2 regions of the Halalkalibacter lacteus genome follow, and region 2 is predicted to be linked to the other one. Evidence: a T-box and tRNA genes for the amino acid it is inferred to sense, from the RefSeq annotation. Region 2 holds a T-box; the other holds one or more tRNA genes.
The links. The T-box of region 2 lies ahead of argS (arginine--tRNA ligase). A T-box ahead of a tRNA ligase gene usually reads a tRNA of that ligase, here a tRNA-Arg.
Positions count from the first base shown of each region.

Region 1: it encodes a tRNA-Arg, which carries the amino acid that the T-box ahead of argS (arginine--tRNA ligase) is inferred to sense. The anticodon was not compared.

Region 1 is NZ_JAWRVL010000017.1:19,795-32,734, reverse strand. It holds gene SAZ04_RS13445 (malate synthase G) at 306-2,489, shown strand; tRNA gene SAZ04_RS13440 (tRNA-Arg) at 2,733-2,807, opposite strand; gene SAZ04_RS13435 (hypothetical protein) at 2,887-3,252, opposite strand; gene SAZ04_RS13430 (BrxA/BrxB family bacilliredoxin) at 3,407-3,835, opposite strand; gene SAZ04_RS13425 (manganese catalase family protein) at 4,178-4,747, opposite strand; gene SAZ04_RS13420 (spore coat protein CotJB) at 4,774-5,040, opposite strand; gene SAZ04_RS13415 (spore coat associated protein CotJA) at 5,046-5,270, opposite strand; gene SAZ04_RS13410 (metal ABC transporter solute-binding protein, Zn/Mn family) at 5,500-6,585, opposite strand; gene SAZ04_RS13405 (hypothetical protein) at 6,872-7,342, opposite strand; gene SAZ04_RS13400 (dihydrolipoamide acetyltransferase family protein) at 7,583-8,881, opposite strand; gene SAZ04_RS13395 (alpha-ketoacid dehydrogenase subunit beta) at 8,901-9,884, opposite strand; gene SAZ04_RS13390 (thiamine pyrophosphate-dependent dehydrogenase E1 component subunit alpha) at 9,902-10,897, opposite strand; gene lpdA (dihydrolipoyl dehydrogenase) at 10,922-12,343, opposite strand; gene bcd (branched-chain amino acid dehydrogenase) at 12,613-12,940, opposite strand, start outside.
Region 2 is NZ_JAWRVL010000042.1:14,592-24,748, forward strand. It holds gene SAZ04_RS19775 (hypothetical protein) at 237-608, shown strand; gene SAZ04_RS19780 (hypothetical protein) at 803-1,207, shown strand; T-box leader at 1,928-2,134, shown strand; gene argS (arginine--tRNA ligase) at 2,183-3,871, shown strand; partial or broken gene SAZ04_RS19790 (Tn3 family transposase) at 4,443-4,715, opposite strand; gene SAZ04_RS19795 (hypothetical protein) at 4,933-5,106, shown strand; gene SAZ04_RS19800 (hypothetical protein) at 5,576-6,148, opposite strand; gene SAZ04_RS19805 (hypothetical protein) at 6,135-6,530, opposite strand; gene SAZ04_RS19810 (hypothetical protein) at 6,613-7,011, opposite strand; gene SAZ04_RS19815 (helix-turn-helix domain-containing protein) at 7,225-7,449, shown strand; gene SAZ04_RS19820 (restriction endonuclease) at 8,164-8,418, shown strand; gene SAZ04_RS19825 (ribbon-helix-helix domain-containing protein) at 8,558-9,028, opposite strand; gene SAZ04_RS19830 (ParA family protein) at 9,018-9,797, opposite strand.

The DNA of each region.
Region 1 (12,940 bases), on a different contig from region 2:
TGTATCTTTAACTGTCAATACAATTTCATCCAAAAAGAATAGTAATACATGCATTAAAAACAAATTCTCTCTTTTATAGTTTGCAACATTACTTAGCATAGATTTAGAAAAAAAGAGATATTTTCTGATCATATATTAAGGACATCAATGATAGCTCCTCCCTTCTCAATTTGAATCTTATCTATCAGTTCATAAATATAACTAAAGGGCATATTGATTATTCCAAATATGTATTTTCGTTATGACACTTGTTGTCTATATAATAAAGGTAGATAAAGAACGATCTAAAACGAGGAGGGAATATGATGACAAATTTCAGAACAATAGGTAATCTTCAAGTCAATCCAAATTTTTATGAATTCATTCTTTCCGAAGCTCTTCCAGGTAGCGGACTTACCGCCGAACAATTTTGGGCTGATTTTGAATCTCTAGTTCATGACTTAATCCCCGAAAATAAAGCACTATTATCGAAGCGAGAAGAACTACAAAAGGAAATAAGTAATTGGCATCAAGCAAATAAAAAAAACTTTGACTTTGGTAACTATAAGTTATTCTTGAAAGAGATTGGCTATCTTGAACCAGAAGTAGAAGAGTTTGAAATAACAACTCAAAGAGTAGACCATGAAATTACATCTCAAGCTGGTCCTCAGTTAGTCGTGCCAGTAAACAATGCTCGCTATGCTATTAATGCGGCCAATGCGCGTTGGGGCAGTTTATATGACGCTCTGTACGGAACGGATGCGATTAGTGAAGAAGGCGGAGCCCATCGGGGAGCAACATACAATGAGGTACGCGGACAGAAAGTTATTGAATATGCAAAGGAGTTTCTAGATCAAACGATCCGCCTAGAAAAGGGCTCACATAAAGAGGTTGAGAATTATACAATACATGATGGGCAGCTCACCGTTTCCCTTTCTACAGGAGAAACTACTAGCCTAGAAGATACTTCAAAGTTAGTCGGGTTTCAAGGGCCAGCTGATGCTCCATCTGCCATCTTATTTAAAAATAATGGCTTACATTTTGAAATTCAAATTGATTCTAGCCATCCAATTGGGCAAACGGATCTAGCCGGAGTAAAAGACGTCTTTATGGAAGCCGCCCTTACAACGATCATGGATTGTGAGGATTCCGTAGCCGCTGTAGATGCTAATGATAAAATTGAAGTGTATCGTAATTGGTTAGGGTTAATGAAAGGCAACTTAACGACTACTTTCATAAAAGGTACGAAGGCTATTACACGAAAGCTGAATGAAGATCGTGAATACATGTCACCTGCTAGTGAAGTATTTAAATTAAAAGGACGCTCCCTTATGTTCGTTCGAAATGTTGGACATTTAATGACAACTGACGCTGTACTCGACCAAACTCGAGAAGAAATTCCTGAGGGCATTTTAGATTGTGTCGTGACTAGCTTACTAGCTAAGCAAGAATTACTTGGCCGGGGCCAAATGAAAAATTCAGAAAAAGGATCTGTCTATATTGTTAAACCGAAAATGCATGGTTCAAAAGAGGTGGCATTTGTGAATCTACTCTTTACGCGCGTTGAAGATATGCTAGGTTTAGACCGAAACACGCTTAAAATTGGTGTGATGGATGAGGAACGACGTACTAGCTTGAACTTGAGAGCGTGTATTAGTCAAGTAAAAGAAAGAGTTGTCTTCATTAATACGGGCTTCTTAGACAGAACTGGTGATGAAATACATACGTCTATGGAAGTAGGTCCTATGGTTCGAAAAAATGAAATAAAATTGTCAACATGGCTACATGCTTATGAAACATCTAATGTAAACGTAGGTTTAGCTGCTGGCTTCAAGGGACGTGCTCAAATTGGTAAAGGAATGTGGGCTATGCCAGATTTGATGGCTGATATGTTACAGCAAAAGAGTGATCATTTAAAAGCAGGTGCAAACACGGCTTGGGTTCCTTCTCCCACTGCTGCTGTATTGCATGCATTGCATTATCATGAGATTGATCTACCGACTGTCCAAAACGAGTTAATGAAAAGCTCGAATGATTTAACAGATTCTATTTTGCAATTTCCAATTGCCGAAAATCCTGAATGGAGCTCTGAACACATTCAGCAAGAATTAGACAACAACGCTCAAGGAATTCTTGGGTATGTCGTTCGCTGGATTGATCAAGGGATCGGTTGCTCAAAAGTACCTGATATTAATAACGTAGCTTTAATGGAAGACCGAGCTACTCTTCGTATTTCCAGTCAGCATATGGCAAATTGGCTGCATCATGGTGTATGTACGAACGAGCAGGTGCTTGAAACTTTAAAACGGATGGCAAAAGTTGTTGATGAGCAAAATGTTTCGGACCCTAGCTATCGCCCAATGGCAACTGACTATGATCATTCAGTTGCATTCCAAGCTGCTATGGAACTAGTTTTTAAAGGCAAGGAACAGCCAAGTGGTTACACAGAACCAATCTTACATCGACGTCGCAAAGAAGCAAAAGCTATGATTCAAACACAAACCAACTAACGATCTATTGAACTAATAAACAATCCCCCTCAACTACAGAATCTCTATAGTAAGGGGGATTGTTAAGTTTGCAATTAATAGATCTATGATTGTTGTGAGACGTATATGATATAAAAAAACAAGATAGTTCAACCAAATAAATAATCATCTCTATCAAAAAGATGGTCTCTTATAGGTCATGCCAGTCTCTTCAGGTAAGAAAATTAGAACAAGTAAAAGAGTAGTCTGAGATAAGTTATTTAATGGCGCGCCTAGTAGGACTCGAACCTACAACGCAAGAACCGGAATCTTGAATGATATCCCTTTCACCATAGGCGCACAAATAACAAAGCGACATATTCTAATGTAACGTAAGAGAGAACAGATGTCAACCACCTTTCTCTCTTACAGTTGCTTACTATTTCGCTTCAGTAGCAGGTGTACCTTCTTCAAGCATTTGGTTAAAGCGTTCGCTAATATCCTCTTCCGTATAGCCAGCTTCGCCTAAACGTGAAGCGAGGTTCTTCGCCCATAACTGAAGACGTTGTGCCATTTTTGCATATTTCTTCGATTCAGAGCCCTTTGCAGAATTAGCACGTCCTTCTGCATTAGACATTACATTCTCAACAATAAATAGGCTTTTCCAAACCATTTCTTCATCTAATGAGTCTTGAACTTCACCTAATTCAGCAAGAACTTTACGATAATAGTCGCCAAATTCCTTAAAAGGAATTTCCTCTTCCATATTTAAATACACTTGAATTTGCTCATACAAAGCTTGCATTTGTTGCACACTCCTTATTTAACTTATAGTTTATTATACCATATATACCTTTCACGTCTAGATAATCAATTATTGTTCCTGAGCTTACCTGCAACATGAAAAGGGAAAAGATCAAAGGTTTTTACCTTCAAGCTTTTCCCATGAACTTAATCACCTATTCTTTGCAGTAATCATCAAATGCTTTCTCAAGCTTTTGTACAACTTGAATCGGTTCGTGCCCTTCAATTTCAAAACGTTCAACCATTGTTTTAATTTCGCCGTCTTTTAAAAGAGCAAATGAAGGTGACGATGGAGCATAACCTGTGAAGTACTCTCTCGCTCTTGCCGTAGCTTCCTTATCTTGACCTGCAAAAACAGTAACGAAGCGGTCTGGTTTTGTTTCGTAATTTTTCATGTACGCAGCTGCTGGACGAGCGATTCCTCCAGCACATCCACATACAGAGTTGATCATCACAAGGGTTGTTCCTTCTTTTTTCAATACTTCATCGACTTCTTCAGAAGTTTGTAATTGCTCATAACCTGCCTCAACCATTTCTTGTCGTGCAATGTTCACAACGTCATTCATATAAAAATTAAATTGCATTATCTCTCCACCTCTCAGGCATTCTTCTTTTTATTGTACCCTGTTTCCTTAAGAAATCCAATTAATATGCGTTGAAAAGTTAGTTCAAAAAGGTCAGGTCTTTGACCTTTTTTGAACTAACTCTAAGCGATGAATGGAGCCGATGCCGTACTTTAAACTTTCTAGGAGTGGGGTTCTCCTAGAAAGCGCGCAACGTGCAACTCCCCTCTTGTACATCCTCTATTTGCAGCAAAAAGCTTGTACATTATAAAAAAATAGTGACTGACTCCAAGATTCGTCCTACTAGTTCAAGTTAGAAGGATATCAATCGTTGGGGTCTGGTCATTTTTTCTTTATTCGTAACTAAAAAGTTTTCTTCGTGTCCCTATCCTCCTTCAACATTTCGACCGCTTCTCTAAAGCGTTGGGAATGCACAACCTCTCGCTCTCGTAAGAATTTTAACCCATCATTCAAATCAGGATCATCGGACATATTAATGATCCATTGATACGTTGCTCTCGCTTTCTCCTCAGCTGCAATATCTTCATATAAATCAGCAATTGGATCACTTTTCGCTTGAATATACGAAGCTGTCCATGGCACACCACTAGCATTTTGGTAAAACAGAGCTTCCCCATGGTTAACGTAGTGATCTCCGAGGCCAGCCTCTTTTAACATATCAGGTGTCGCATCTTTCGTTAATTTATAGATCATCGTTGCAATCATTTCTAAATGGGCAAACTCCTCCGTTCCGATATCGGTTAACAAACCAATCACTTTATCAGGTATCGTATAGCGTTGATTTAAATAGCGCAGAGCAGCTGCAAGCTCTCCGTCCGCACCACCGTATTGTTCTATCAAGTATTTAGCTAGCGTCGGATTACACGTACTTACTTTCACTGGATATTGAAGTTTTTTTTCATAAATCCACATATTAATCAATCCCCCCACTCTCTCACTTACAATTGCCAAGGCCACGGTGACTCATTCCAATTCCATGGATATCCACTATAACTGTTCCCATACTGCTGCAACGGACCGTAATATTGCTCAACTTGTTGTCTTAATTGGTGACGATATTGAGCTGTTTCATTAAATTGTTGAATAGCATTTGTATCATTTGGATGTGTATCTAGATAAAGGGTTAATTCAACCAATACAAAATCAACTGCCTGAAGTTGCTCCATCAATGGATAAAACTCTTTCGGAAGTTGTTTCTGACTCATTACCATCACTCCCTTCCGGACTTATACGGGTTTTCATATGGGGAATACAAAGCAGGCCACAATGTTCCACAGAATAAAGCTTCACGCGGTTGAAACTGCGGCAATCCATAGGGTTGATACCCGAGGTACAGATTAGGTGGGGTTTCATAGGATTTAACCTTTATAGGAGGACAAGGATCAAATGGACTTGCGTATGGGTAAAAATACTTTCTTTGGGTATGTTCATTCATGCTGCGCACCTCCACGTCTTAATCGCTACTCACATAACTAACTATATGCAGCATAGTGCTGATTCAGAAGACATCAAAAAGAAGGATCAAAAGGTAAGAGTCTACCTTTTGATCCTTCCTCAATGCACTGAGCAAGTGTCTAGAAAAGTCCACCATGAATGAAATACATACTAATTCACGATGGGCTACAACTTATTTGCAGTATGATCTTTTTTGGGACCCCTCGTTCTTACTGAAGAGCCGTTTGTAAAGCTTCAATATTTCTTCTCATTAAGCTAAAATAATCTTCACCATTTCCGACATCTTCTGCAACAAGTGCTTCAAGATTATGAAGGTATAGCGCTTCTGCACCTACTTCATCTTTCACGATGTCTGCTACTTTCGTTGGAATGTTTTGTTCAAACAGTACATATTCTAATTCATTTTCATTTGCCAATTGAATGATTTCTTGTAATTGGCGTTGAGATGGTTCATGTGTAGGGGAAATACCTGCAATAGCAATTTGGTGTAATCCGTATCTTTCTTCCCAATAACCATACCCTGCATGTGAAACAAGGAATGTATCCTTCTCAGCCCCGTCCACCATCGCTTGAAACTCTGAATCAATTGTTTCTAATTCTGTTTTTAGTTCTTCAAAATTAGCGGTAAAAAACTCTTCTTGTTCTGGCATCAAATCAATTAATATATCCTTAATGTTTTCTGCAAGAGTTATGGAATGTATTGGATCTAACCACACATGTGGATCCTCATCATGATCGTGATGATCATCTTGTTCATGCTTGTGGTCATCATCTTCTTCATGTCCTTGTTCTTCATGTCCTTGTTCTTCATGCTCATGCTCATGATCATGTTCTTCCTCGTGTGCATGGTCATCATGCTCATTCTCTTCCTCGTGCTCATGGCTATGTTCATCATCGTAGCCGATGAATTCAATTCCTTCTGATGCTTTTACAATGGCAACGCCTTCGTCCTCAAGTGTCTCAATAAGAGCATCAACAAACCCTTCAAGTCCAGCTCCGTTATAAATAAATGCATCGCCTTCTGCCACACTAATCATTTCGCGGGCAGTTGGTTCAAATGTATGAGCATCTGCACCAACTGGTACGAGATTGATTACATTCACTAAATCCCCACCAATTTTATTTGCAAAATCTTCAAGTGGAAAAATCGTTGTATATAACTCCAATGCCTCAACTTCTTCAGTAGGCTCTCCCTGTCCTGGTTGTTCTTCTTCTGTTTGCTCTGCACCACCACATGCTGCTAGAAATGAAGAAAAGATAAGGATAAAAGCAAACATACTTGATAACCTTTTCATAACAATCCCCTTTCGTAACGATTACGCTTTATCACAGTTATGAATTATATCGTAAGCCTTACGATTTGTAAACAATAAATAGACAAAGGTCCCTTGTTTTCTTCAGAACGTCCAAAAACTCTTTTCTATAAGTACTGCCTTCTAGCGAGCATTACCCATAACGTTAAAGACAATATGTTCAAAAAAATGCAACTTGTGTAATAGACCAGCCTCCTTACTTTACTAGTCATAACAAGTTAGTAGAATTAGTACTTTAGGAGACAGATCTAGCTAAGTTACTTTCTGATCAATTATTTAGGTTTAAGCGTTCTTTATATACATTGTTTAACCTTTCGTAATGGTCAAATATCTGTGGGATGAGCTGGCCTAATTGCACTTCATCACGCTTTTTGACAGCTACATTAAATGAATCATGCAATTCGCTATGGCGATCAAGCCAAGCTTTATCTATAGCTTCTCCATTCTCAAGTTCGCCTCTTTGTTTTGCTTCTTTTAATTTCTTCTGAAGTAAATCACGTTCAGACCTTATTTCTTTCCATTTTTCTAATTCATTTGGTGCAAATTTTTCAGCTAGTAATTCATAGTAAAAATCGAGATGAACTTTTAATTCTTTCGCTACTTCTTTCTCATGCTGACAGCACTCTTGATTGCCCTCTTCACCCGACACTTCTGCTTGAACAGGCGCCAATGACGTAACAACGATCGAAGCCACTAAGAGAATCTGTGCGAGAAGAAACAACTGGTGAAAACGTTTCATGAATTGGTCACCCTTTCCTTTCTGTTAGTATTAACGTAACCAACATGAACCAATTCATGTAAAATATTTAGAAAAACCTAGCCTTTGTCAAAATGATTGCCATATATTAAAGAGCTGCAATTTTTCATCAGTTAGTACCTCTGATATAAGGCTATTTTCACCAACTAACTCTCCCTACATTTTAAGATAAAACAAAAAGCTGTTGACGTAGTGTCGAACAGCTTTTGCAAGTTATATTTCTTAATAAATAGACGTCGTTTCAGCAGTCATATTTTCCAGTATTTCCTTTACCCGTGCAAGGAAACGTCCACAAACAAGACCGTCTAGAACGCGATGATCAAGCGATAAGCATAGATTGACCATGCTGCGAATTGCAATCATATCACCAGCATCACTTTCAATGACGACAGGACGCTTGACAATCGATTCAATCGAAAGAATAGCAGCTTGTGGATGATTAATAATTGGTGCAGAAAGAACCGAACCGAAAGAGCCAGTATTATTAACGGTAAACGTACCACCTTGCATGTCTGCTCCGCTTAGTTTTCCTGAACGGACTTTTCCGGCTAACTCTTGAACTTCACGCCCAATTCCCTTAATGGTCTTTTCATCAGCGTTTTTAATAACGGGAACATATAACGCATCTTCTGTTGCTACAGCAAGAGAGATATTAACATCTTTCTTTTGAATGATTTTTTCCCCTGCCCACATTGAATTTAGTTGCGGGAACTCTTTTAATGCTTCTACCGTTGCTTTAATGAAAAATGGAAGGTAGGTTAGGTTGAATCCTTCTTTTTCTTTAAAGCTTTGCTTTATTTGATTACGGTATTGCACTAGGTTTGTAACATCAACTTCAACCATCGTCCAAGCATGAGGTACCTCGTTTTTGCTTTTGACCATATTGGCAGCAATAGCTTTTCTTACTCCCGAAACAGGTATTTCAATATCACCTTGAGCTACCGAAATATCCATTTTCGGCATATCATCTAAAGGTTTAGCAATAGGCTGTGCCGTAGTTTGCTTCTCTTGCTTTTGTTTTCCGTTAGTCGGCTCTGATGGTGTAGTAGCAACTGGTCGTTTTCCACTATCAAGTAGACGTTGCAAGTCTTTTCGTGTGATCCGGCCGCCCTTTCCGGAACCAGTTACTTGTTCGAGATCAATGTCATGCTCTTGCGCCATGCGCAAAACAGCTGGTGAGTAACGACGCTTCTGCGTTTGATCCGCCTCCTGTTCAGGTGTTGAACTAGTCTTGGTATCTAGTTGTTGAATGTCTTTATGGTCGCTCGAATCACTTGACCCGCCTTCTACTTCTATCGTACAAATCACGACTCCCACTTCTACGGTTTCATCTTCTTGAACGAGAAGCTCTTTAATCGTTCCTGTGTAGGACGATGGAACTTCTGCATTTACTTTATCAGTCATTACTTCGGCAATCGGGTCGTACTTATTGACAAATTGACCTGGCCCGACAAGCCATTTGCTAATGGTTCCCTCTGTCACACTCTCTCCAAGTTGGGGCATCTTCATTTCTGTCGCCAATCGGTATCCCTCCTATCGCTTAAAATTCAGCTAGCTCACGCATTGCTTTTTCGACTTTTTCAGGATTGATCATAAAATATTTTTCCATCGTTGGTGCATACGGCATTGCTGGTATATCAGGACCTGCTAAGCGCTGAATAGGAGCATCTAAATCAAATAAGCAATATTCAGCGATGATCGCTGCTACCTCACTCATTATGCTTCCTTCTTTGTTAGCCTCTGTGACAAGAAGGACTTTCCCTGTTTTTGTAGCGGCTTCGATAATCGCTTCTTTATCAAGTGGATACACCGTGCGTAAGTCAAGAATATGTGCACTAATTCCATCTTTTTCAAGCCTTTCTGCTGCTTGCAAAGCAAAGTGAACAGATAAACCATATGTTATAACTGTTATATCTTTCCCAACTCGTTTGACATCGGCTTTTCCAATTGGAAGTGTGTAGTCCTCTTCAGGTACTTCTCCTTTAATGAGGCGATACGCACGTTTATGTTCAAAAAACAAAACAGGATCTGGATCGCGAATCGCTGCTTTCAATAAGCCTTTTACATCATAAGGAGTTGAAGGCATCACAATTTTCAATCCCGGTACATTCGCAAAGATCGCTTCAACTGATTGAGAGTGATAAAGCGCACCATGCACTCCTCCCCCGTATGGAGCGCGAATCGTAATTGGGCAACTCCAATCATTATTAGAGCGATAGCGGATTTTAGCTGCTTCAGAAATAATTTGATTAATAGCTGGCATAATAAAATCAGCGAATTGCATCTCAGCAACTGGTTTCATTCCGTACATAGCAGCACCGATCCCGACACCAGCAATGGCCGATTCAGCAAGTGGTGTATCAATGACCCGCTCTTCACCAAATTGTTCATAAAGCCCATTTGTTGCTCGGAATACACCACCACGAGCCCCGACATCTTCTCCAAGAACAAACACGTTCTCATCTCGTTCCATTTCCTCTTTTAACGCTTGCGTTACAGCTTCAATATATGAAATGACAGCCATCGTACTTCTCCTCCTCTCTATTCCTCTTTATAAACGTACTTCATTGCACTTTCAGGGTCTGCATATGGTGCTTGTTCTGCATAGTCAGTCGCTTCATCAATAATCGTTGCCATCTCTTTTTCCAATTCTGCAGAAATCTCATCTGTTAAGATACCTATTTCTTTTAAGTAATCAGCAAATGTAAAAATAGCATCTAGTTTTTTCGCTTCCTCCACCTCTTCACGTGAACGATAAGCACGATCATCGTCATCACTGGAGTGTGGTGTTAACCGGTAAGATACGGTTTCTATTAACGAAGGGCCTTCTCCTTTTCGTGCTCGATCCACTGCTGTTTTCACTGCTTCATAGACAGCAAGAGGATCATTGCCATCAACAGTAACCCCAGGCATTCCATATCCTATCGCACGATCTGATACTTTTTCACAAGCAAGCTGTTTTTCAATCGGAACTGAAATCGCATATTTGTTATTTTCGCACATGAAAATAACAGGTAGCTTATGAACCCCTGCAAAGTTAGCACCCTCATGAAAATCTCCTTGATTGGAAGACCCTTCACCAAACGTAGTAAACGTGACAATGTCCTTTCCTTGCATTTTACCACCAAGAGCAATTCCAACCGCATGAGGAACTTGAGTCGTAACAGGAGAAGAACCCGTTACAATCCTATTTTTCTTTTGTCCAAAATGACCAGGCATTTGCCGCCCTCCTGAGTTTGGATCCTCGGCCTTCGCAAACCCTGATAACATTAAGTCTTGAGCAGTCATTCCAAACGTTAAAACGACTCCCATATCCCGGTAGTAAGGCAATATATAATCCTTGTTTCTATCAAGTGCAAACGCAGCTCCAACTTGAGCCGCCTCCTGACCTTGACACGAAATAACGAACGGAATTTTCCCTGCTCGATTCAAAAGCCACATGCGCTCATCTATTCTTCTTGCAAGTAACATCGTTTTATACATTTCAAGTACTGTTTCGTCAGATAGGCCTAATGCATGGTGTCGATTTTCAGTCATCTTTCTTCCTCCTTCAAGAACTATTTAAGAATGGATTGCAAGACCATCTATAGCTAAGGCTGCCTCGCCAATAACCTCAGATAATGTAGGATGCGGATGGATCATTTCAGCTATTTCAAAATGCGCTGCATCAACAACTTTGGCTAATGCCGCTTCAGAAATAAGATCAGTCACATGAGGTCCAATCATATGAACACCTAATACATCATCATTGTCTTTATTCGCAATGATTTTGACAAACCCATCCGATTGCCCATAAACAAGAGCTTTCCCAATCGCCTTAAACGGAAAGGTTCCCACTTTCACACTGAAACCTTGTTCAATTGCTTGCTTTTCTGTTAGACCCACGCTTGCGATTTCTGGTGAGCTATAAATACACTTTGCAACTGTATCGTAATTAATTGGGGCTGATTTCTTACCAGTTAGATGATCAACGGCCACAATGCCTTCATGAGATGCAACATGGGCAAGCTGTAACCCACCAATGACGTCACCAATCGCGTAGATGTTCGATTCTTTCGTTTGATTGTATTCATTCACGGTAATCGCACCATTGTCGACTTGAATATCCGTATTATCAAGGCCAATATCAGATACATTTGGACTACGACCAACCGAAAGCAATAATTGATCCGCTTGATACGTTTCTTCTTGACCGTTTAGCTCAGCACAAATCGTAACGCCTTGATCTTTCGCCAACGTTTCTGGTAACACTTTCGCACTTGTCACGATTTTGATGCCTTTATTCCTTAAAATTCTTGCAGCTTCTTTTGCTATATCAGCATCTTCTGTTGGGAGAATCTGCTCACTGTATTCAATGACCGTGACGTCTACACCAAAATCATTCAGCATAGACGCCCATTCCACTCCGATAACCCCTCCACCTACAATGATGATAGAGGATGGTAATACTTCTAAGTCAAGGGCATGATCTGAATATAATATGTACTTTCCATCAGCTTCTAGGCCTGGCAATCCCCGAGAAGAAGAGCCTGTTGCGATGATAACATTTTTCGGAATAAGCATCGTGTTTTCTTGACCATCCGACCGCTCAATGGATATCGTTCCAGGTGTCGGTGAAAAAATCGATGGACCGAGTATTCGGCCTTTCCCTTCAAAAACATCAATTTTTCCCTTTTTCATTAAATGTTGAACACCACGATACAATTGCTCGACAATAGACTCTTTTCTTTTTTGAACTTTCGCGAAATCAAGTTTAACATCACTTGTACTCACACCAAACTCATCCGATCGTTTCGCAGTCGCCAACACTTCAGCACTCCGAAGCAGTGCTTTACTAGGTATGCACCCTTTGTGTAAACATGTTCCCCCAAGTTTTTCTTTTTCGACAACAGCTACTTTTAATCCATGTTGCGCAGCACGTATCGCTGCAACATAGCCTCCTGTACCTGCTCCTAAAATAACAAGATCGTATTCTTCAGCCATACAATCGATCCCTCCTTGCTCCTTATGTAAGTGGTGGTAATAAACGACTTTTATTTGTACAACTTACTTTATGAATTTTGGCACTGCCTTCTCTCACTAATATCGTATAGGAGAAAACCAGTAATAGACAGCTTAGACCCTCGAAACCGCTGCAAAGTTTTTCCGATCTTCCCGTCACTATTTCCGTTCTTTGCTCTTTGTTTTCCGGTCATTTTTTGTCCTTCGAGTTTGTATAAAAAGGTAAAAACCGACCTTTTTATACAAACTCTCTAGCGGCGGCGAGATAGGATGTGTTGTCCGTTTTGTAAGAATTGACGTCTTGATCGTCTCATGCGTTCAATTCGTTCTTCTGCCATACGATCTGCCGCTTTAAATGTCGGGATTTGGTCTCGCTTCGATATATCTATCACTTTTTCAATGTTTTGATAAATCCCTTCTACTTTCTTTAACGCACGTTCACTATTGTATCCATTTAATTCGTCGGCAACGTTAATAACGCCTCCTGCATTAATAACATAATCAGGTGCATAGACAATACCTATTTCGTGAATTAAGCTACCGTGGCGTTCTTCTTTTAATTGGTTGTTTGCAGCACCC
Region 2 (10,157 bases):
GCCCAACCGAAATTCATCTCCCCCTTATCGTTGGGCTTCGCCCTTCACACGATTGAAGAGGGAGACTTCTTTCGGGACATGTTAAATTTGACGGACACTTATTTTTCAATGGGAATTGCCTTTTCTTATTGAAGTAACGGGAGCATTAACACAATAAGGAGTTGTCGAATGCGGCAGCTCTTATTATGCTATAGAGGCAGAATAGTGGAACAAGACGAATTAATTGGGAGGTAAAAATGAATTGTGTCAAAGTAAGTGTTTTTTTAAGCATAATGTTATTTTTTTTGATGGGTTGTTCCGATAAACAAATTAGTTTTGAAGAACGTATCGAACAACAAATTCAGAATGCTTCTTCAGAATCAATTATTCATTACGAGGTTAAAGGTAATTACGTCTATGTTTTCTATACTGACCATGAAATGTTAAGATACCAAGCATTTAAGTTATCAGGTAGAAGCATAGACTGGGTAGATGGCTCTGGAGGTTCAGATATAAAAAAGGGTGGCTTTTCAGCATCGAATAATCCAGATATCCCCTTTTCTTTTTCTTACTTCACAAGTAATAATCCAGATGTAAAAGATGTGTTAGTTCCATGGACAGGAAGCTAAATATATAAGGGTAAATGATACCATTTCTTTTTGGGTTGCATTTACAGAAACCCCGTTTGAACGAGGAGATTTCGTTGTATTATCTTATGAAGGTGATGAAGTTGATTTAGTAATATATGAATAGTAAATTTGTATCTTATTAAAGTAACGGGTGCTTGAACGAAAGAACAATATAATCTTAGGGGATTGGGATTGTGAGAAAATCATTTTTTGTTTCTATCTTAGTAATCGCTTTTTTAATTGTAAACGGTTGTAGTCTTAATAATATAGAGAAAATTAAAGCGGATTATTTTGATATTGGCTTAGGACAGAGTTTGTACAGTGGATATAATAAAGTGGAGCAGGAAACTGTTCAGTCACTTGTAGATGCATACAATCAAATTGAATATATTGGACAAACCAACCAACAAATCAATTATGACAAGGCAGTAACAATAACATTTGTCTTTAATGACCAAATTTCAGGCATGTTAGTTTTAGATGATAAGGGGATTTTTCATCTACATGATAATGTTGAAGAAAATTATCAAATCGAGCCAAACAATGATTTATATGAACAAGCAATTGAGATATATAACGATTTGAAGAAACAATATTAAAATTTCAAGGGGAATTTTGACCCGTTCATTTGTGAAAATTTTCTCTTAAACTAAAGGGGCAAGAGTTGAAGATCGATATGGATCGGCAGCTCTTTTTTCTTATTGAATTAAAGGGCAGGATTATTTAACAAGGAATATGGAGGGTTATGGTAAAATCACCGTAATGAAGGGGGGAGAAAATCATTTTTTCTTTAATTGCATTTTCTGCTTTGATTATAGCGATAGTGTCGACTTTTCTCGCTATTAGAGGTAAGTATCAATTTTACTGGATTTCTGCCATTGCAATTTATATTTTCAGCTTTATAGCAGGGTTTTCGATAGGACAAATGACAGTTGGTTTAACCTTTATACCATTAACTTTGGCTATTGGATATTCTTTTGGTTGGATAAAAAACAAAACACACAGCATTATTTTTCTTTGTTTAGGTATTTTAATTGGATTCCTAATGGTTTTTTATGTAGAGGATGCTTGGTTGTTTTATCCGTTATTTCCGCTATTCAATTAACGGGTGCTTTTCTTCAATAAGACTTTACAATGATCTTCAACAATCGGGCGCTTTTCTGAAATAAGGAAAGCGTCTTTCTTCATGAAAAGGGCCAGATTGTTGAACAAGCTTCTTCAATTATTTGGCAGATTACTTCAAGAAGAAGAAGGAGTAATTTGGGATTGTAAAAGAAGTTGATTTTTCAAGAAGAATTGTTTATGATATGAAAAATATAAAAAATTCTGTGATGAAGAGAGTAGTTATGACAATGTCTAAAGCGAGTTAGGGGTGGTGGAAGCCTAATAGTCATATCATAATGAAGCGCACTTCTGAGAAGCAGCCTGAAAACAGTAGGGTTTAGCCGGTTAAAACCGTTACAAGTATAGTAAGAAGGTTCATGATGAACAAAAAGAGTGGTACCGCGGGTAATCTCGTCTCTAATAGGAGGCGGGATTTTTTTATTTTTATAAAGCAAAGGAAGGTGTTTTAGTTGAAATTAAAAAGGATTTATGCCGAAGAAATTGCATTGCATTTACCTTCATTCTCTCAAAGTGAAGTTGAACAGTTAATTGAGAAGCCTAAGTTTGAAGAGCAAGGTGACTTGGCTTTTCCTTGTTTCTCTCTTGCTAAAATCTTAAAGAAGTCTCCACAGGCGATCGCATTGGAATTAGCGAATAAAATCCAACATCCCCTTTTCGAAACAGTTGTGGCAAATGGGCCTTACGTAAACAGTTTTCTAAATAAGCAAACTGTTAGTAAAGAAATTCTAGAAACAATTTTAAAGGAAGGCAAAAATTATGGTTTTGTTCAGATGGGGGAAGGTAAAAACATTGTGATTGATTTTTCCTCTCCCAACATTGCTAAACCTTTCTCAATGGGACATTTACGTTCAACAGTAATCGGCAATGCTATTTCAACCATTGCAGAGAAGTGTGGTTACACTGTTAAAAAAATTAATCATCTAGGAGATTGGGGAACTCAATTCGGAAAACTAATCGTCGCGTATAAAAAGTGGGGCAATGAGAGTAATGTAAAAGAAAATCCAATTGAAGAATTATTGTCACTTTATGTAAAATTTCATACTGAAGCTGAGTCAAATCCTTCTCTAGAAGACGAAGCTAGATCATGGTTTTTAAAATTAGAAGAAGGTAATGAAGAGGCTCAAGCTCTTTGGAAATGGTTTAGAGATGAATCACTTAAAGAGTTCTTTAAAATATATGAATTACTGGATGTTACCTTTGATTCTTACCAAGGGGAGGCTTTTTATAATGACAAGATGGACCGTACAATTGAGAAGCTAACAATTTTACAACTCCTTACTGAATCCGAAGGGGCAGAAGTCGTTGATTTAACGGAGGAAAACCTACCACCATGTTTGATCAAGAAATCGGACGGAGCGACGTTGTATGCCACTCGAGATTTGACTGCTGCTGTTTACAGATATGAGAATTACAACTTCGAGCAAGCAATTTATGTAGTCGGACACGAGCAAAGCTTACATTTTAAACAAGTCTTTCTTGTCTTAGAAAAGATGGGTTATTTATGGGCTAAAGGGTTGAAGCATATTCCATTTGGCTTCATTTTGAAAGATGGCAAAAAGATGTCTACTCGAAAGGGAAAAGTGGTGCTTTTAGAAGAGGTAATTACAGAAGCGATCGCTTTAGCAAAACAAAGCATTGAGACTAAAAATCCTGATCTAGAAAACAAAGAGGAAGTAGCTAAAATGGTTGGTGTGGGCGCAATTATCTTTCATGACTTAAAAAATGAACGACAAAATAATGTCGAGTTTTCACTCAATGACATGTTGAGATTCGAGGGAACGACAGGACCTTATGTACAATACACTCATGCAAGAGCTTGTTCGATTTTAGAAAAAGCAAAGTATAACGAAAAAAGTTTGAATGTTGATGGACTAACAGATAGTCATAGCTGGTCTGTTCTAAAACGACTCATGGAGTTTCCTGTTGTCATTGAAAAGAGCTTTTCTCAGCATGAACCTTCACAAATTGCAAAATATCTTATAGATGTATCTCAGGAGTTCAACAAATATTATGCCCATGTCAAAGTTCTAGCTGATGATAACCTTTTAGAGAGTAGACTTGCATTAGTAAAGGCAGTTACGATTGTTTTAAAAGAAGGACTGAGATTACTGGGAATAAAAACACCAGATAAAATGTAACTCTTTTTGTCATTAATAAAATATAGAACTGGATATAGGCCTGGAATAAAATAAGGGGAGTTGTCCAACAGCAGCTCCTATTTTAATTAACGTGGCAGAAGAGTGGAATAACGTTTATATGATTACTAGCATAGTAATTGGAGGTGTATTTCCCTTGAAAACTTATTCTATTTTGTTCATTGTTGTAGCTTTAATGCACACGATTACTCTTGTGAATATCACTATTTTTAGTGGTGAATGGAACGGAATTGTTCTGTTTCTTTCAACTACCTTGTTTGTGATTGCGGTGTTCTATTATTCAATAGAATTTAGAGCCAACAGAAATAGAAATCGAAGCTCTAATTCTAATTCTTATAAATGATTTTTCACTAAACCAGCTAATAGGAGCTTAGTGATCTTCAGCAATCGGGCGCGTTTGTTGAACAAGAATTAAAAGGGTGATACATATTATACATGACTAATATGTATCACCCTCTATTTTTTAAGACTTTTTACGATTTAGGTCTTGATAAAATGCTAGCGGACATTAGGAATCCTATCATGTAAAAAGAGATAGGATTCCTTTTCAGTTTTATTCCGTTATGTTATCTTCTTCGTATGTTAAGGTGCGTAATCGACCATCTCTGATTTCTTCAGGAAGTATAAATGAATAACGCCCCACTATGTTAATATGTTCATGTCCAAGTGGAGAAAGCCTGGCAATATCATCATCATCCAGTACGTGACCACGATTGCGAAGAACTTGAAGTGCGGATTCCGTATAACGAGTATTCCAGACCACAATTGCATTTACGACTAACCCCAATCCACCCAGTTGATCTTCTTGACCTTCTCGGTATGCTTGTTTGAATATTTTTCTTAATTATTCATTGACTAATTCAGATTTATAGTTTTTAGGAACACGATCAATGATGGTTAATATATCATCATCAAAGTAAAACCCTCTGTATACTTTTTTAGAGCGTGTTTTCTTACCTGCAAGTAAAATATCTAATCCTAAGTCTATTTTTCCTCACCAGACAATACAGATAAGATAAAGAACTAATGAAAGGCTGATGACCATGACTGAAGAAAAAACAGAGCAATATGAGCTTGAAAAAAAGCTGGATGAACTGAGTAAAAAGCTTGATAACTTGGAATCAAAAGTTAACAGGCCAAGTACTTTCGGGCAAAACGTATGGGTTCTAATTCCGATTGCGGCAATTATCATGTGGGGGCTAACGAATATTCTTTAAAAAAAACGGCTAAGCGGATAATAAATATCATGATTTTTTTGGGGGAAATCAAACCCAAAAATAAGGGGAAAAGACCAAAAGATAAAATACTAGCCTTAAAGGCTAAAAGGTTGCTATCAAGGCAACCAAAACCTTACTTGTAAGGGGATAGAGTAATAGTTTGGTAATCATGAAAATAAAGAATTTAAATAAAGGGGGTAAAATTATGTCTAGAGAAAGTAAATTAAACTTGTCTGATTTTGTTAATGGTGATCGATTTGAACTGAATTCATACCTGACTTATTTATTGAATCAATTTTATGATAATTTTCCGGATCAGTCGGAAGATAGAATGGTAAAACAATAGATTAAAGAATAAAGTAAATTGAAAGGGTAAATGAATGAGGAAATAGTACCGAGTGAAATTAATAGGGAAGGTGAATGCTAGCCCACCGCCCCCCTTGCTGTTAAGAAATTATACGAAATATTTTCACTCCCGATCACGTAACAATTTATATACTATTTCTTGAGATTCGCCCTTGCTGTACTTAACAATAAAATCAATCAATAGTATCTCCAGTACTCGTTCAAGTGTAAAAGGGTGATTAGGGAATACCTGCGCTATATCTGAAAGCATAACCTCTCCTCGTAACGCTTCCTTTCTTTTCATCCGACAAAAGAACGTTTCTATCTCATCATCAACAGGTTTTTTCCTTACTGGATAAAGAGGCACTTCCTCTATATTTTTTTCATCATATTTGTTTAATCGAACGTTAGGTGTTCCTTGGTCATACTCAAGAAGAAGCTTGTAAGTTGCTTTTATATCTTGTTTTCGCCTTACATAATCAATAAAGTCACTCCATAGCATCTCCACAAGGTGCCCTAATTTAAATCGTTCCTCTGTTAACTCATACACATCATCACATAACACCTGGGCTCTAAAATATATATCACGTGGCAGCATTAATCTTAATTCAGTGTTCATAGAAATGAAGATCCTCGCCATAAAACGAGACGACTTTAACTCTTGACCGATTAGATTACGTTCACTAAATGCCTTCAAAGTGAATGCCTCCCCTAATGAAAAATATAGAATCGGTTAAAAGTCGATGAGTTGCCTCTCTAATACTGCAGCTCCACTCGATTGAGAAGCTAACGATATGTCTATATAATTCCTCGTCGGCTTTCACATGAACAATGAATTCAGATTTAATGTAAGGATGCTCATGAAATTCTTTGTTATTTTTAATTTGTGTTCGAAGAATTTCGGTACAAAATTGAGTCATCGATTGTCGTTTAGTCCTAGCACTCCACAAAACAAACTCACGATCATCATCAGAAATGGGAACACGAATATCAACCTTTTTATCAGAGCGTTGTTTACGATCAATTTTAGTTTTCCGTGGACGTCTTTGTTCATTAAGCATCGGATTTAGGTACGCCATCCCCTTCTCTCCTTCACTTCATTTTTTCTATTTTGTTCAAATAGCCCTGGTCCCCCCGTCTGTTAGTCCGCTTGGTATGATTTCAAGTACGTGGGGGATACTGACGTCTCCCAACTTGGATCGACACATCGCCCATACCAGGACTAAACACTTTTGGACTAGCAGTAGATTGCTCTTGCGCTCTTCTTTGTACATGTCTGGTAGATTCATTACGACTACTTTTAACTACTTGCCGAACTTCCACTGGTTCAATAGTCTTTTGGTTAAGCCACAACTCTTCATCCTCTTCTTTCCACAACGGAGATGGTAAAGACATGCCTCTTTTTAAATAAGGATCTACTATTCTAGAAAACTGTTTTGTGTGCCCAGCAATAAATAACGCTGCTCTTATAATTTGACTACGATCTAGATGGGTAGCATGAAAAACATTCTCCACATACTCTTTGTACACATCCTCATATCTCACCGTAGGTCTATACATATAAACCCCTCCTGACGTCTTTTTGACGTGTCTTGACTCACGTTAATAGAACAGGTTTCCCCCTTCCTATTCTAATAGCGAGACGCTTTCTCACGTCTTTGATAAATGGTATTAGATACCGCTTGTCCCATATGTGTAACTTTTTTTAGATTAGGTGTATATTTTTTTCGTTATTGGACATTACTGGTTAAAAAAACAGGAGGGAATAGCTTTATGTGGGGATTAAATAAGAAAAGATCGAAATTGGGAAAGTGGTTAGATAAACGATCTTTAGAACAAAAAGATTTAGAGAAGGTTTCCAAAGTAAGTCATAAAACTATTTCTAAGGCGTGTAATGACACTGAATACGTTCCTAGTCAAAGTGTAATGAAGAAGATATTAAATGCGGTTCGTAAGCACGACCCTAATGCAAAGATGAGCGATTTCTGGGATATGTAAACTAAATTATTGTTTTGTTTATATATTCTTGGGTTACTGAATGGGGTACTGCCAATCAAATGACGTTAAGGGATGGATCTTGATAAACATGCTAAATATAGCAAAGCACAATTGGGATAATTTTCACTTGAAGTTTCTCACTTGATTGAAAAAGTAAAAAACTAAGAGAAAGAGAGAAATTGGTCGATTTCAGGAGGAAAACAAGGATATTTCAATCTAAAATGAATTATTTGAATATTTTTAATAATGAGATTATGGTGTATAGTACAAGTATCAACTCAAGATAAAAGTTCTTGAAAAGGTTAACTCTCACAAGGATCCATTAGTAGTGAGAGTGCATTCAGGAACTACAGTATCTTGGAGATTGATACTATATCCAAGATCTTTATGGTAATGATTTCAAATCATCGTCAGGACGATCTGGATTAAATAACTTCTATATAAGAAGGCTATTTAACCAACGTCAAACCCAAAGGGTTTAAGATGAAAGATGGAAGGAATTACCGGACAGGTTAGGCAGAAGGGATAAGGTAGCTGATGAATAATCAGTATTACCTGCTCAATGCCAGTCTCAGACGATTTCTATCGGATGAGAATAATCGTGGCAACACGGTTATTGGATGAGTTAATGGAAAGGAGTCTGGGAAGAATGGATATAGTGGAAACTACGTAAGCCTCATTTATTGACGAATGTCGATAAATGAGGCTTTATGTTTGTGTGACGACCTTACTCCTGGACTCGTTCTTCTGCTCATCTGCAAAACAGTTGCACCATTTTATCCCTTTGGATTTGGTTATTATTGTGCTATCCAATGTAAATTCTATTCAGAGGATCATACCCTTCAAAAGCGTGATATTGACTCGTTTTTTAGTGAACTCGGGAAATCCATGTATTCAAGTGGGATGATGATTTCTACAACTGATCAGTGGAGCAAACATGCTGAAGAAACATTACAGGAACAGTTGTAACAAGTTCTGAAATCCCGTTATTTAGATTGTTTTGGAGCTCTTTTAAGAAGGAATCAAAGTTGACTCGTTCTCAAGAAAAAAAGAGGACAAAAAAGTCATTTTTCTAAATTAGAATCTTCCACCTAATTCTTTTTAGACTTTATTTTTTCTCGATTACTCCATAACCTTCTAGTAGCTTTCTAATTGCCATATTAATTAGTTTAGACTTATCCCCTTTTTCTCCTCTTGCAGCGATTTTGTCGACTTCAGAAGCCAAGTCAGGATCCATATAGAAAGAGGTAAAAACTTTCTTCAGTTTTTTCTTCGAAGCTTTTTTCCCTGAAGCAAGATTCCGAAGGTAACTATCATCTTCATCATCAACATCAACATCAACATCAACATTATCATTATTGACATATGTTTTATCTTCTATGTCATTGATGCCATCTTTGTTATTTTTAGTTATGTTATCAGTGTTATCATTTATTTTATTATTGTTTTCAATTACTTTTTTATTATCATCTTTGTTATTAGTGTTACCTTCATTATCATCTGTGTCATATGCATTAAAAAATGCCTGAGTAGCATTCGGTTTTTTGATCTTATCTTTAAGGTTGTTTTTATCGGACACGTTCTTTCAGCTCCTTTACAAATGGAATGTAATATTCTAATGCATTTTTTAATTCAGAGTTTCCATCAAAACCCGAAATAGCTAAACGTCTGGTGGCAGCCTTTCTTCTGATTATCGAATTGAACTTCAGGTTAGGATAATCTTCATCGACGGCCTCTTGCATTACATCGTTTTCTTTAGCTCTAGCATCAATTAGGGAAAACAAAATACCAGCTGTTTGTAATGTCGGGTTATACCGCTCTTTAGCCCCTTCAATGATTTCTAAGAACTTCGGAATAGCATAATAAGCAAACATCGACCCATCAAACATAATCACGGCATAACTGCCAGCTTCTGAGTATGTACTTAAGGGCATTACGGTTTGTTCTGATAGAGACGGTGGTGTATCGATAATAATCCAATCATAATCTTCCATAACGGGTTCGAGTGTTTTCTGTAGCGCATCTAGTTTTAGGCCCTGTTCAAACATTCTTCTTGGTAAAGTGGCCAGGAAATCATTGGAAGGGATCATGTCCAGGTTCTCTTTGATTTTGATGATACAAGAACGAGCATCTTCATTCAGGATGGCCTCTAAAATGGTTTTTTCCTCAAAGACGTTACATATGTCATACTCACCGGTTAGGAAGTTGGTTAAATTCCCTTGTCCATCCATATCAATGGCTAAAACTTTCTCCTCTTTGCTTAATAGATAAGAAGTGATCCCACTACTGGTAGACTTAGAACAGCCGCCCTTACTAATCCCAAATGTAATTATTTTTGCAGTCAACATTAACACCTCTTTCAATAATAATATATACAAATACGTTACCTATAAATTTATTATTGTGTTATACACATAAATAAACACTAATGACAATTTAATGATTAACATTAACATATATGATGACATATATGTTAATGCATGTGATGACATCACTATTAATTTACTGTGGACATTATTTTTAAAATATATATATTAATAGATTTCTAGGAGCAAACAAGAAATCCTGCTATGAGTAATTGATTTTCTATAGACGTTGTTTGGAAGTCTATTAATTAAATAAAATAACAATGTAAAAATGTAATGAAATATTATTTTCTTTTCTTTGAGTTATAGCAAAAACAAATACAACAATAATTATAAGATATA